Regions from separate parts of the Sphingobium sp. B2D3C genome, predicted to be linked through region 2. Evidence: riboswitches for the same ligand, from Rfam matches in the RefSeq annotation. Region 2 holds a riboswitch; each other region holds the start of a gene.
What was found. A riboswitch is a leader RNA that binds a small molecule or an ion and turns the genes downstream of it on or off. The one in region 2 is predicted to bind cyclic di-GMP.
Positions count from the first base shown of each region.

Region 1: linked by a shared signal. The riboswitch ahead of M2339_RS03355 (autotransporter domain-containing protein) and the one ahead of M2339_RS11730 (hypothetical protein) in region 2 are both predicted to bind cyclic di-GMP.
Region 3: linked by a shared signal. The riboswitch ahead of M2339_RS12800 (DUF4402 domain-containing protein) and the one ahead of M2339_RS11730 (hypothetical protein) in region 2 are both predicted to bind cyclic di-GMP.

Region 1 is NZ_JAOQOK010000001.1:722,058-726,262, reverse strand. Features, by position in the region: gene M2339_RS03355 (autotransporter domain-containing protein) at 1-971, opposite strand, end outside; cyclic di-GMP riboswitch class I at 1,162-1,236, opposite strand; gene M2339_RS03350 (pyridoxal phosphate-dependent aminotransferase) at 1,536-2,678, opposite strand; gene M2339_RS03345 (MFS transporter) at 2,940-4,205, opposite strand, start outside.
Region 2 is NZ_JAOQOK010000001.1:2,514,483-2,518,687, forward strand. Features, by position in the region: gene M2339_RS11715 (efflux RND transporter periplasmic adaptor subunit) at 34-1,293, opposite strand; gene M2339_RS11720 (hypothetical protein) at 1,290-1,694, opposite strand; gene M2339_RS11725 (TetR/AcrR family transcriptional regulator) at 2,020-2,622, opposite strand; cyclic di-GMP riboswitch class I at 2,794-2,871, shown strand; gene M2339_RS11730 (hypothetical protein) at 3,074-4,198, shown strand.
Region 3 is NZ_JAOQOK010000001.1:2,788,543-2,792,747, forward strand. Features, by position in the region: gene M2339_RS12785 (hypothetical protein) at 1-106, opposite strand, end outside; gene M2339_RS12790 (hypothetical protein) at 123-1,070, opposite strand; gene M2339_RS12795 (hypothetical protein) at 1,105-1,638, opposite strand; gene M2339_RS12800 (DUF4402 domain-containing protein) at 1,697-2,224, opposite strand; cyclic di-GMP riboswitch class I at 2,490-2,566, opposite strand; gene M2339_RS12805 (FAD-dependent monooxygenase) at 3,107-4,168, opposite strand; gene M2339_RS12810 (hypothetical protein) at 4,189-4,205, opposite strand, start outside.

The DNA of each region.
Region 1 (4,205 bases), 1.8 Mb from region 2:
GCATCCTCATCGAAGCCGGCGACGGCAAGAATGCCGGTGGTGCCCTCCGCAATGCCTGCGTTGGTGATGGTGATATTGCCGATCTGCGAGGCGCCCTGAATCGCCGCGCCGTTGGCCGAGATAGCCTCACCCTGCTCCTGATTGTCGATCACCACTTCGCCGTTCGGCGTCCAGCCGACCAGCGCCTGATTGTTCACCGAAGAAACGTAGGCGTTGTTCGTGATTTTAGCCAAACCGTTGTAATTGACGACGCGGATACCCGCCGCCTGGGCCTCCACCTGGCCAGTGTTCATCACGGTCACTTCGACCGGCTCGGCATCGTTGAAACCGCCGTCGGCGTAAATTCCCCGTTGGGTGAAGTCTGCAGCCCCGTTGGTTTGCTGGACCGTGATGGCCCCGCTATTGGTGATGTTCACCGATCCTGCGTTGGTGGTGGCAGAGATGCCATTGGTTTCCACGCCTGAGACCGTCAGCGCGGCGCCATTCTCGATCGCGATGTCCCCCGCGATCTGGTTGCGAACCCAAATGCCACCGCTGCCACCCACGCTGTTGACTGTGACGTCCGGGCCCAAGGTGACCGAGATGTCGTTCCGACCCTGGATATTGGAACTGACGTTTACGCCGCCATTATCAGTGGTGCTGATCGTGGAATTGGTGATGAGCAGCGTCGACGTAATGTCGCCAGAGACTGTATTGTCCCACGTATAATAGCTGACGCCATCGCCCGTGATACTCCACTCGTCCTGTGCGCCGTTCACAGTGAGGCTGGTATCGCCTCCTTCAATACGAGCCTTAACCGACGAGGGTTCGCAGAAAAACAGGGTCACATCACCCTCAGCCTGGCAAATGCCAGGCTCGGCGTGGGCGGCCGATGCGCCTGCCAACATCCCCGCAATGCCGACGCTGCTGAACAGACCGGCCTTGAGAGCCTGCCGAACGGCGCCGCGCGTTTTGATTGCCTTGCCCTGCATTACGAAATCCCCTCGTGTGGGCCCACCGCCCAGATGATGTGAAGGGCAAACCGCCATGCAGGTGCGGTTCAACGGGATTTGAGACAGGATCGAAGCGCGACGACAGGGAGCGCAGCCTGAGGTTCAAACGAACCCCATGACCTTCTCACAGCAGGTTACACACGATATCCGAAAATGCTCTATTTCATCCCCCGGTAGCCCCGCTACCCCATTGGGGCCGGAGGCTTTGCGTCCCGCCGTTACCGACAGTTTGCCCTTGTCGAAGGCGACGAACACCCTTGGGAACGCCCGTGGGGCCGAGCCGTCATCTTCAGGAGGAATATTAACGTTAGCTGAGCGGCAGCGCAACAAAAAATCCTGGCCTTGTCAAGATGATGCGCATGCAGATCGGAGCCATGCAGCTGATTTGTCGTGTGAAAATCCGCGCCGCCGGTCTGGAGCGAGGCCATACCGGCCGTGTTAAGCCGATAACCATGGTTAACAGATGCGCAAGCAAGACATCGATTGCACTGCAATCCGCTCATCTAAAATATGGTTGGGGACCACCCGCCCGCGACGTGATCGTTACAGCCGTCGCTGGTCGGGCAACCACGCCGAAAGGCGCCGAACTGCCTCTCGCACTTCGGCTTCCGTGATCGCAAAGCTCAGCCGGATGAACCGATGGCCATTGACCGGATCATGGTCGACCCCCGGTCCCGTGGCGAGGCCTGTCTCAACGAGCAACTTCTTACAGAACGCCGGGCTATCATCCGTAAAGTCGCTGACATCCGCATAGATGTAGAAGGCACCATCCGGCGGCGCGATGCGTCGCAGACCGAGGGCTGGCAAGGCCTCCAGCAGAATGTCCCGGTTACGGGCGTAAGTGGCGCGATGCGCTTCCAGCTCTGGCGTGCAGTCCAGCGCCGCCAAGGCCGCATGCTGACTGACCGACGGCGCGGTCAGGAACAGGCTGCCCATATAGGCGCGTGCTCGCTCGACCATGGGGCGCGGCACATAAAGCCAGCCGAGCCGCCAGCCGGGCATGCAGTAATATTTGGAGAAGCTGCTGACGATCATCGCATCCGGTGCGAATTCTCCCATCGAGCGGCAAGGCGCGCCGTAGCTGAGGCCATGGTAGATTTCGTCCGAGATGATCGCGATACCGCGCTCCCTGCAGAGCCGCGCAATCGCCTCCAGTTCGGCAGGTGCGATGATCGTTCCGGTGGGGTTGGCCGGGCTGGCGACGATCACACCCTGCGGTGCCGGATCCAGCGCCGCGAGCGCGCGCGCCGTCAGTTGAAAGCGCGCCTGTTCGCCGCATTCGATCTCGATCGGCGTCATGGTGAGCGCGCGCACGGTGTTGCGATAGGCGACATAGCCCGGCCGCGCCATGGCGATCCGGTCGCCCGCCTTGAAACGGTTGCTCAACGCAAGGACCAATGCCGGCGAGGCGCCGCAGGTAAGCAGGAATTGATCAGGCTCGGCTGCCATGCCGTACCGCTCCCGATAAAGCTGGACGAGCCGCGCCTGCAGCGCAGGGCTCTCCCAATAGCCCATCGGATCGATGCCGAGCGCGTCGCGCGCAGCGTCCAGCGCGGCCTGCGGTGCCCCCGTCGAGGGCTGGCCAAACTCCATATGGAGAACCGAGCGCCCCTCCGCACCCAGGTGATAGGCCAACTTGCTCAATTCTATGGCCTGAAACGGCTCGACTTCCATCAGATCTTCCATCGCTCGGTACAGCGCCGATAGCGGGCGGGCGCGCAGATGCCAACGATGCAACCCCACCCCGGCCGTCGTTCATCCTCGCGGCGCATCTGCCGTGAAATCAAAAAATTGCGCCAGCGTCGTCGGGCGCTTCGAAGAATGCTTTCGGCAGAAAGAAAACGGCAGGTCGTATTTTCGGCCTGCGCGTGACGCGCATTTTCAGGCAGTCTGTCAAATGGCAGCTCGCAGAAACCTGCATCACGGAAGCAGGGCCTCCGACCCCCTTCAGCGGGACGGCTCCCCGAAACCAGAACTCCTTACAGCCTGAGCATAAGGTTTGATCGCCAGATACATGAGCGCCGCCCCGCCGGGGGCCATTACGGCGGCGAAGAACGCCATCGAGTAGCGCAGCATGCTCTCGTCCTTCAGCAGGAAATCGGTCACCAGCGCAATGAGCAGCGGCCCGAGGCCATTGCCGATGACACTGATGGTGAAGAGATACACAGCGCTGATCTGGGCGCGCATCTCGCTTGGCGTCACCATCTGGATCGCCGCATTCTGCGCAGGGGCGCTGGCGAGGCCGATGATCGACGAGATCATGCCGCAGAGGAAGGCGAGCCAGGGGCTGGGCATGAGCGAGGTGGCGATCGCGAAAGGAGCGGACAGGGCTTGCGAATAGAAGCAGACCCGCGCCATCGCATCGGGATTGCCGCGCTTGCCCATATATTCCGCAAACCAGGTGCCCAGCGTCAACGCAATCGGCGTGGAGATGAGGAGCGACAGCGCCAGCAGTGGCCCGATCTGCGCCGGTCCCCACCCATAGGTGCGCTCATAAAAGGCCGCGCGCCACGTCATGAGGCCCGTCGTCTCGATCGCGCCGATGCCGATGCTGAGGAACAGGGGCAGGAACAATATGCGGTTTGACAGGAGATACGCCCCGACCTCGCGCAGCGGTACGCTGCCCTTGCCGCGACGATTGCGGCGCACCGGCTCCCGCACGGTGAAGAGAAAGAGCAAGGCGGTTGCCAGCCCCGGCAGAGCGCAGACGAGGAAGACGAGTTGCCATTCCCGCATCTCGCCCAGAACCGGGATATGGACCGGCCCCATTCCGGCAAAGAACGCCACCAGCAGGCCACCGGCCAACAACGCCGTGGCCTGACCGGCGCTGATGCCGAGCTGATAGACCGCGAAGGCACGCGGCAGCTTCGACCGCGGCACCATGTCCGCGATCATCGACATGGACGAGGGGCCGGCGACGGACTCCGCGCCCCCGACGACGCCGCGTGCGAAAAACAGCCCGCCGAAGCTCCTGGCCATGCCACAGAGCGCAGTGGCCAGGCTCCACACCGTCAGGCCGGCCGTCAGGATCATCTTGCGGCTGCGCTGATCCGCGACGCGAGCCATCGGCAAGCCGACGACCATATAGGCCGACGAAAAGGCGAAGCCGATGATGAGGCTGATCTGGGTGTCGCTGAGCGCCAGGTCGCGCTTGATCGGCTGGACCAGCAGATTGATGATGTTCCGGTCGACATTGGAGAGCATGGTCACGAA
Region 2 (4,205 bases):
TCATGATCGGCTTCAGGCGAAGCCGATCATGATCTAGCGCGTAAACGTGGCCTGGCCGGACATCAGCGCGGTCGCGGCGGCAGGCGTCGCGGGCTGCGTCTCGGGCACAATGCGGCCTTTGCGGACCTGCACCTTGCCGCCGGGCATGGCGAGCTGGGTGCCGACGATCACCACCTGATCGGCCGGATCGAGCCCGGCCCGCACGACGCGCAGGCCATCCACGACCGGCCCAAGCTCGATCGGCTTGGCGGCGACGGTGCCATCCTTGCCGACGACGAGCAGCGTCTTGCGCGCCTGATCGGTCTGCACGGCGGTGTCCGGCACCAGCAGCGCGCGGGTCGGCGCGCCGGTGGAGAGGCGCATGTTGCCGAACATGCCCGGCGTCAGGAACAGATCGGGATTTGGCAGCACGGCGCGGGCGCGAATGGTGCCCGAGCGCGGATCAAGGCCGTTATCGGTAAAGTCGAGCTTGCCCTTCCAGCGATAGGCATTTTCGTCCTGCAGCTTGATCTCGACCGGCGTGGCGTCGGCATCGGCATCACGCTTGGTCTTGAGGAACAGCGCTTCGGACCCCTCGAAGGTGAAGTAGATCGGATCGAGCGCGTTGATGGTGGTGAGCAACGTGCCGGATGCGCCCTCTCCCGATGAGGCGAGGTTGCCGGGGTCGATCCGCCGATCCGAGATGCGGCCGCCAATGGGCGCGCGCACGGTGGTGAACTCAAGGTCCAGCGCGCGACTGCGGGCACGGGCCTGCGCACCGGCCAGCGCAGCCGATGCCGCCGAGACGCGGGCGCGAAGACGGTCGACTTCGCTCTTGGAAACGGCTTCTACCGCCACCAGCCGTTCGGCGCGCTCAAGATCGCTGCGGGCCAGCGCCAGATCGCTCTGGGCCGTCGCGACACCAGCGCGCGCCTCGGCCAGCGCGGCCTGGAAGGGGCGCGGATCAATGGTGAAGAGCGGCTGGCCGGCGCGGACCATCTGACCGTCCGTGAAATGCACGGCCGTGATCTGGCCGGAAATGCGCGGACGCACCTCGACCGCGCGGCTCGGCTCGAACCGGCCGACATAATCGTCCCACAGCATAATCTCGCGCGCGAGCGGCGCCGAGACGGTGACGGTGGGCGCCGCCATCGCGGCCTGCGCCGGGGGCGACGGGCGCATCAGCGCGTAACCGCCGGCAATGGCGAGCACCGGCAGCGCCACCCAGGCGGCACGGGTCAGCGAGCGCCGCCGCGTCGTGCCACCTTCGATGGGCGTGGCTTCCGCCGGGCTGAGTTTCTTGAGCATGTTCATGCGCGGTTCCTCCGCTTGATCGACAGACGCAAGGCCCCGATGTGGCGGAGCAGCGTCTCATATTGATGGGTCGTATAGCCGGCCTCGTAAAAGCGACCGAGCTCGGATGGGGCGATGTTGTAGCCATGGTGCCAGCTCAGCACCGCGATGCGCCGCAGCGCTTCGAGGCGCGCGCTCGCCAGCGGCATGGCCCGGCGGAAGCCGAAGACGAGGCGCAGCAGGCGGCCCAGGCGGCTCTCCTCGCGCAGCGAAGACAACCCGTCTTCCCGCGCAAGGCGGACAATCGTCCACTCGACCGGAAGGAGGTGGCCATCCTGCACCTGAAGGCTTGCAGCCTCCGATGCAGTGACACCCGGGACCATCGCCCGTGCCCCGCCATCTCTCAGATCCAGATATGCCATCACCGTGTCTCCTCCTGCTTCCCCGGCAGGCACGACGGGGCAGCCCCGGACAGCCAGTGCTGCCGGGCGCGCGCATCGCGGATGCCAGGGACCGATCCGGGAAAGACGGTGCGCGACCGGCGCGTCCGTCCCGAAACCAGAACCTATGAAATTGCTGTCAAATCAAGTCGGGCAAGCAGAACGCGCCCGGCCAAGCCGCACGCACCCCCATGCCTTCTGTACTGACTGGTATATTAATCGGATATTCAGGCGTCAACCCGGTTTTTTGTACCGACCGATATTTTATTTTGCAGCGCGCAAAATCGGTCTTGGGTCCGAGGGCGCTTCAGCGGCTGGGCCACATCCCCATGGTGGTCTCGGCAACGCGCTCCAGCTCCTCGCGCGTGGTGCCGGAGCCGGCCAAAACCGCCATGCCCTGCAAAACGGCGATGAGATATTTCGTGATCGCTTCCGCATCGGCGGGCCCGACAAACTCGCCCTCGTCGATGGCGCGCTGCATCCGGGCCACCAATGCCCGCTTCACGGTCTCGCCGCGCTTGAGCACTTCCTCACGGATCGATTGCGCTTCCGCGCCACAGGCGGTGACGCTGATCACGCTGAGGCAGCCGGTGGGCTGGCCATTGCCGGCAATCGTGGAGAGTGCGCCATCGAGCAGATGCTGCGCCACGCCGCGCGCGGTGGGCATATCCAGCGCCGGACCGATATAGGCCAGCTTTTCCCGCTCGTAGAGATCGAGCGCCTGGCGGAACAGGGCCTCCTTGTTGCCGAACGCGGCATAGAGACTCGGGCGGGTGATCCCCATCGCGTCCGTCAGTTCGCTGAGCGACGCGCCCTCATAACCCTTTGTCCAGAACACACGCAACGCGGCCGCAAGCGCCTGCTCGCAGCAAAATTCGCGGGGCCGACCCCTGATGGCGGTCTGTTCCATATCGGGCGGTATAGAATTCCTCGACGGGCTTGTCGAGTCCGGTGCGACGAAGGGAGCCAGGACGGTCCCGCTCGATCGGCACGTTCTCCCAAGCATGATAAAAGTTAAGTTCAGACTCTTTTCCATGAACCTTTTCCGGAGCTTGACATTTCAAGCGCAGGATCACTCCGATCCCGATAATGGCAAAGCGGTGGTGACGCCGTGACGCAAAGCTTCCGGCCTTGGGTTCAAGGTAGCGGGGTTGCCGAAGGAGCCGAGGTCGGAGCTGTGTGTGCGTGTCTACGCCTCGCTCTGGCTATGATCGCTCCACACCGCTCCGCGCTACGTGGGCCTGCCATCGGATAGCTCCGTCTCCAGCCCGGCTGCAAGCCTGACAGGAGATGACGCAATGGCTCAGGTTCTTTCCACGACGACATTCCGATCCAACAGAACGTCACGACTATGCCGGGCCATGCCCGCCATAGCCGCCTGCTCCGCGCTCGCCATGCTGCTGAGCGCCTGCGAGACCAGCGGTTATTCCCGCTACGCCAATGTCGGCTCGCCAGCGCCCGGGTCGGGCGGCAGCAGCGATGGCGGCAGCAACAATGGCGGCGGCGGCACTGACACGGGCGGCGGCGGAAATACCGGCGGTGGGAACACCGGCGGCGGAAATACCGGGGGCGGCGGATCGGCCGATGGCGGCGGCGGCACCGGTGGCGGTCTGGCTGGGGGCGTCGTTACGCAGGTCTCCCCGGTTCTGGCGACGGCCGGCAATGCCGTGCTCGGCGTCGCGGATGGCCAGCAAGGCGTGACCACCCCCATCGCCGCTGCCTTGCCAGTCACGCAGCCCGTGACCGGCACGATCACGCGGGTGCTGCAGGATACCGGCACGGTGCTGGTCGATGCCGGCGAAGGCCGCACGTTGCTGCTGCAGGGCGCGCAGGGCGTGGTCGGCGATATCGTGTCCATCGACGTTGGCGGTCGCACCGTAACCAACGGTCTTGATGGCACCGCAGGCGCGATCGGCGTTGGCGTGCTCGGTGACACCCAGCCGACGGGCACGCTCGCATCCGCCGGCGTGCTGAACGCAGGCAATACCGCGCTGGCCACCGTGAACGGCATCGCCGATGTGCGCGTGACCAACATTACGGCGCCCACCGGCGGCATTTCCGACAATCTGCTGAATGTCGCGCTCGGCGGCAATCAGCTGCTGGGGAGCGGCGATCCGGCGCTGGTCAACGCCAATGTGCTGCCGAACGGCGCGTCCCTGCCCGGCGGGGGCACGGGGGCCGTGGGCGGCGTGCTCGGCGCCGTGAGTTCGACCGTTGGGTCTGTCGGCGGCGCCGTGGGCGTGGGCGGTGACGTGTCAGGCGGCGGCGTGCTTGGCGGTGGAACAGCCACGGGCGGCGACGTAAATGGCGGCGTGCTCGGCACGGTCGGTGCCACGGTCGGCTCGGTCGGCGGTGCGCTAGGCGTTGGCGGCAGCGTCGAAGCCGGTGCAGGCGCGGGGGCCGGCACGACGACCAATGGCGGCTTGCTGGCGCCGGTAACCGGCACGCTCAACACGGTCGGCACTTCTCTGGGGCTGGGCCGCTAAACAGCCA
Region 3 (4,205 bases), 270 kb from region 2:
CCCGGTCAAGGACAACCTCAAGCAGCAAAAGTTGATTATCGTCAGCGGCCAGTTCGCCGCTGTCCGCCCAAAGAGGAGTAGGCTGAGCAGTGGCGATCATGAGCATCAGTCCAATCCACAGGCTACGGCAAGGAGATCTGGCTCTGCGCAAGTATCTTCCCCGGAGCTGTGTCTTGGTCGGTGAACACGACGCTGATTTGCTCGCCTCGCTGCGGATGAGAGCGCAGAGCGATCTTCACCTGTCGCCGCTCTATCTCAGGATAGACACCGATCCCGCGCACGACACCTAAGGGTTCGTCCTCACGGCGCGCCTTCGCCTTCCGGATTTCGATATCGCCGAAAAGGGAGTTCGGCCCACGCCTCACAAGATCAAAAGTGACGACCGGCGTAGGGCTGTTCAGCTCAGACCCCGGCCCAGGGCTCTCCATCGTGAACCGTGTGTTTTCGATCGCGGCCTCAACCTGGGGCGTGCCGATGCGCACGATCACAGGGATGGAAATCCCAAGAACAGATGCGATGCGGAACGAAACAGCACCGGGCTCAGCATTCGCAGCCTGATCGGCGGTTAGGCCCGTGTCAGGTGGCGGCACCGCCGTCACCGTCAGATGCGTGCGATATTCGCCGGCGGGCCAGTCGCCGGTGCCACCTGCACGAAGACGGATTGTCTGCCCCGTCCCCGGCTTGAGCAGCACGCGTCTGGGCGTCACCAGCATCATGGAACGCGCGGATTGAAGCTTGGCACTGAGGTCTCTCACCTCCGGCGCGCCGTCTGCTTCATCCGTCGGGCGGATCTGGCCGGTGGGCAACATGACCCGGTCGACAAAGCTGATGTCATATACCCCGGCGGCGGTGCCCTGGTTGAAGAGGAATATGCTCGCCGTCCGCCCCAGCCTATCAAAGGTGATCCGCTTTGGATTGATGTTGAGGCTGGCGCTCCCGCCGGCCTGCTCTGTCGTCGCAGGCTGGGCAGAAGAGGAAGTGCAAAAAGCGGATGGGAAGGCGCCAGCGACCAACGCGATAGCGATAGCGATGCTCTTGCGTTGGTTCGCAGATCGCGTGAGACGCTTCACGACGCCTGGGAGAGTCATCACCGGCGTCTCTCGCTCATTCATATTGCGCCAGGACCAGCAAAGGCCCGCCGTCGGGCCCGTAGCTGTCGCGCAGCGCTTTCAAAAGAAATGGAGGAACAGACAGAAGGCCATCGCCGCTCAGCCGGCCCATGAGGACATCCTCGAATCCCGAGGGACCGGCTTCAAAGGACGGGAAATTATCATCGCTCAGCGTCGCAATCGGTGCCCTAAGCGAACCCCCTGCGCCTGGCTGGACGAATGCTTGCGAGACCAGGAGAGAAAACGTCTGGTTGCTGCCCCCGGCGATTTGAATAGGAGCGGCCATGGAAAGCCCGGCGTTTTGGTCGCTCTCGTTTGACTGCGGCCCTGGCGACAAGATCATGACCCGGAGGCTCGACTGAAGAACCAGCACCGGCTGCAGGACAATGTCCTTCGCCGATTGCGTAATCGAAGCCGGCTCCACGATCGAAACCTGGCCTTTCGCGGTCGCTTCCGCTGCGTTCACCTGTGAGGCTGCAAGCGCCGCGCAAAGGCACAGCGCTCCCAGCGCAGGAGCGGTCGCCAGCAACAGGCGCGCTCCCATCCGGATGGATGATGAGACCGTCACGAGACGCTCCTGTCACAGGTCAGTTGTAGGCGACGGTCGCCGTGAAGGTGCCCGAGTAATTGCCAGAGGCCTGCGTATTGGGCAGGGAGAAGCTACCGCCGACGCCGAAGGTCGCGGTGCCAGCCGTGCCGATGGAGCTGGACAATGTGCCTGTTGCGGCACTCGGCGTCAGCGTGACGGTGATCGTGCCGCCGGGCGTACCGGTCATGGAGAAGCTGGCGGGCACCGAAATCGAGAAGGTCTGCCCCCCTTCACCCGAGACCGTATAGGCTGCGCGTGACGTCGTGCCGCCAGCGGCAACGGCATCGCCGGAACCAGACAGGCTGCGATTGCCCGTCGAGGCATCGACAGTGACCGTGTTGGTCCCTGCTACCGAGGGTTTCACGATAGTGCCGAACGCAAGGTCGCTGGTTTTTGCGATCGAGATCGGCTGAACGATCCGGGCTGTACCCGTGGTCGACACAGATGCTGAGGATTGAGCGTAGCTTGCCGCCGGGATGGAACCCAGAAGCGCAATTGTCGCGATAGACTTCAAGTTCACGAACATGACGATGTCTTTCTTTTACTTGATATGCACATGAATTTAATCGGAAAATATCAGACCCCACCCGCCTTGGAGGCCCTCGGGCGGCAGCGTTTCGCGGGTCTTGGGATTACAAGCGGGTGCATCTGGCGAGCCAGTCGCAAGCAACTGGATCACGTGATGATCGGTAAGGGTGCTTGCTGACCGTCGCCAAAGACGGGCCGTTGCCCGATGAGGGCGGAAAGGATCTGGAAGGCGCGAGGACGACAGGTCCACAATAGTTCTCCGTTTCGGTAACCCCGCTATCCCTGTGAGGGACCGGAGGCTTTGCGTCCCATCGTCGCCGATGGTTTGCCGTTTCGACCGAGAATCTCGGGCGCTATTAGGTAAATTTTGATTTAACTATTATACGCTACACAGTCAACGCCTATGTGGTGAACGACCAGATGGAGAATTGTGCGACTACTCCCATGTTGAACCGCCGATCGAGCAGCCCGATTAGGAGAGCGTTTGTTTTCAATGAAATAAACGCGAGGTTTGGATCATCAGAGCCTAAGCAACACGCCAAGAACTTCGCGGACTGAAGCGAACCGACGATGCGGTTAGCTCGCGCCAAACCGAATTCCATGAGGATGTATTTCGTTGCCGTCGCTATGATCCCGACGAATTACACATCCGGGCTAAATGCCAAGGCCCGCCTCGCGAAAAGCGCCGCTTGGGCTCCTCTCCCCTCGCTTCGCTTGTCAGGGCGTGGAGCGCGCGACGCGGCCAAGCGTCGGCCGTCATCGAAGCGCTTCTGCGGTGGGGCGCTGCCTCAGGATGTCGGCGCAATGCCGGAGAGCAACGAAAGGCAGGCTTGAAAAGGTCTTCGTGCTACCGACCCACCGCTATGTCAGAGCAACCGCCTCAACCGGCAGAGCGCACGAAGTTCTGGCTGATCTGCTGGCCGGACCGGGCCAGTCTGCGCACCTCGGGCAGCCGAGACGCTTCATATCGCATGAGCGCGGCATTCGGGTCGGTCCGCAAGGCCGCCGGGTCGAGGCAGCGCGCGAGGGTGAGAGCATCTTGCGCGGCGGTTGCAAAGCCATTGCCCGTCATCGGCGTGCAGACATGGGCAGCGTCGCCAACCAGACACATGCGGCCGGCGACGAGCCGATCGGGATAATATTCCACGACCGGTGTGCCGAGCACCGCTTTGCGGGCGATGCATTCCAGGATCGCGTCGCGCCAAGGCGATGGCCAGTGCCGGCGCGCCAAGGCGGCCAGCTCGTCGAACAGCGCATCCGGCATGTCATTGGGGCGCAGCGAATGCCGCACCAGCGGGCCCTCGACCGCCCCTGTGCTGCGGAGGATTGCGTTATGTCCGGCGTCGTACCAGCCCCAGCCGACCCGGCGGTGGCCCCGCTCCGGACTGCCATCGGCGGCTGTCAGCGGAAAGCCGAGAAGCACATAGGGCCCGGATTCGAGAAACTCCAGATTGGGCGGATAGCGGACAGACAACGCCGACTCTTCGGCAAAGCCGACCCAGGCCAGATACTCCGCGAAGACGGCATCCGGGCGCTCCGGACTGACCTGCCGCCGCACGACGCTCTGATAGCCGTCCGCGCCGACCAGCACCTTGCCGTCGAACCGCCGACCATCGGCGGTCCTTGCCCAGGCCCGATCCTCCGCCTCTCCCGTCGCTTCCACACAGGCGTTCTGCAGGACCACAATGCCCGCCCCGTCCGCCGCTGCGCGCAGACCGCGATAGACCGATTGCCATGCCTGGACGCCCGTCGCGAGCGCGCCCGTAGCGTGAGGACGCCCAGTCAACTGCTCGAGCAAGCCATAGCCGACCTGCAGCGCGGCCCCGGTGCGGTCGGTATCGGTCGAGCGCTCCAGGAGCGTGATCGAGAAGCCATGCCGCGACAGTGCGAGGCCGGTCATGAGGCCGGCAAGCGAGCCGCCGACGATCAGAATGTCGCTCATCCGCTCCGGGCTTGCCGACATCAGCTTTTCGGCGTCA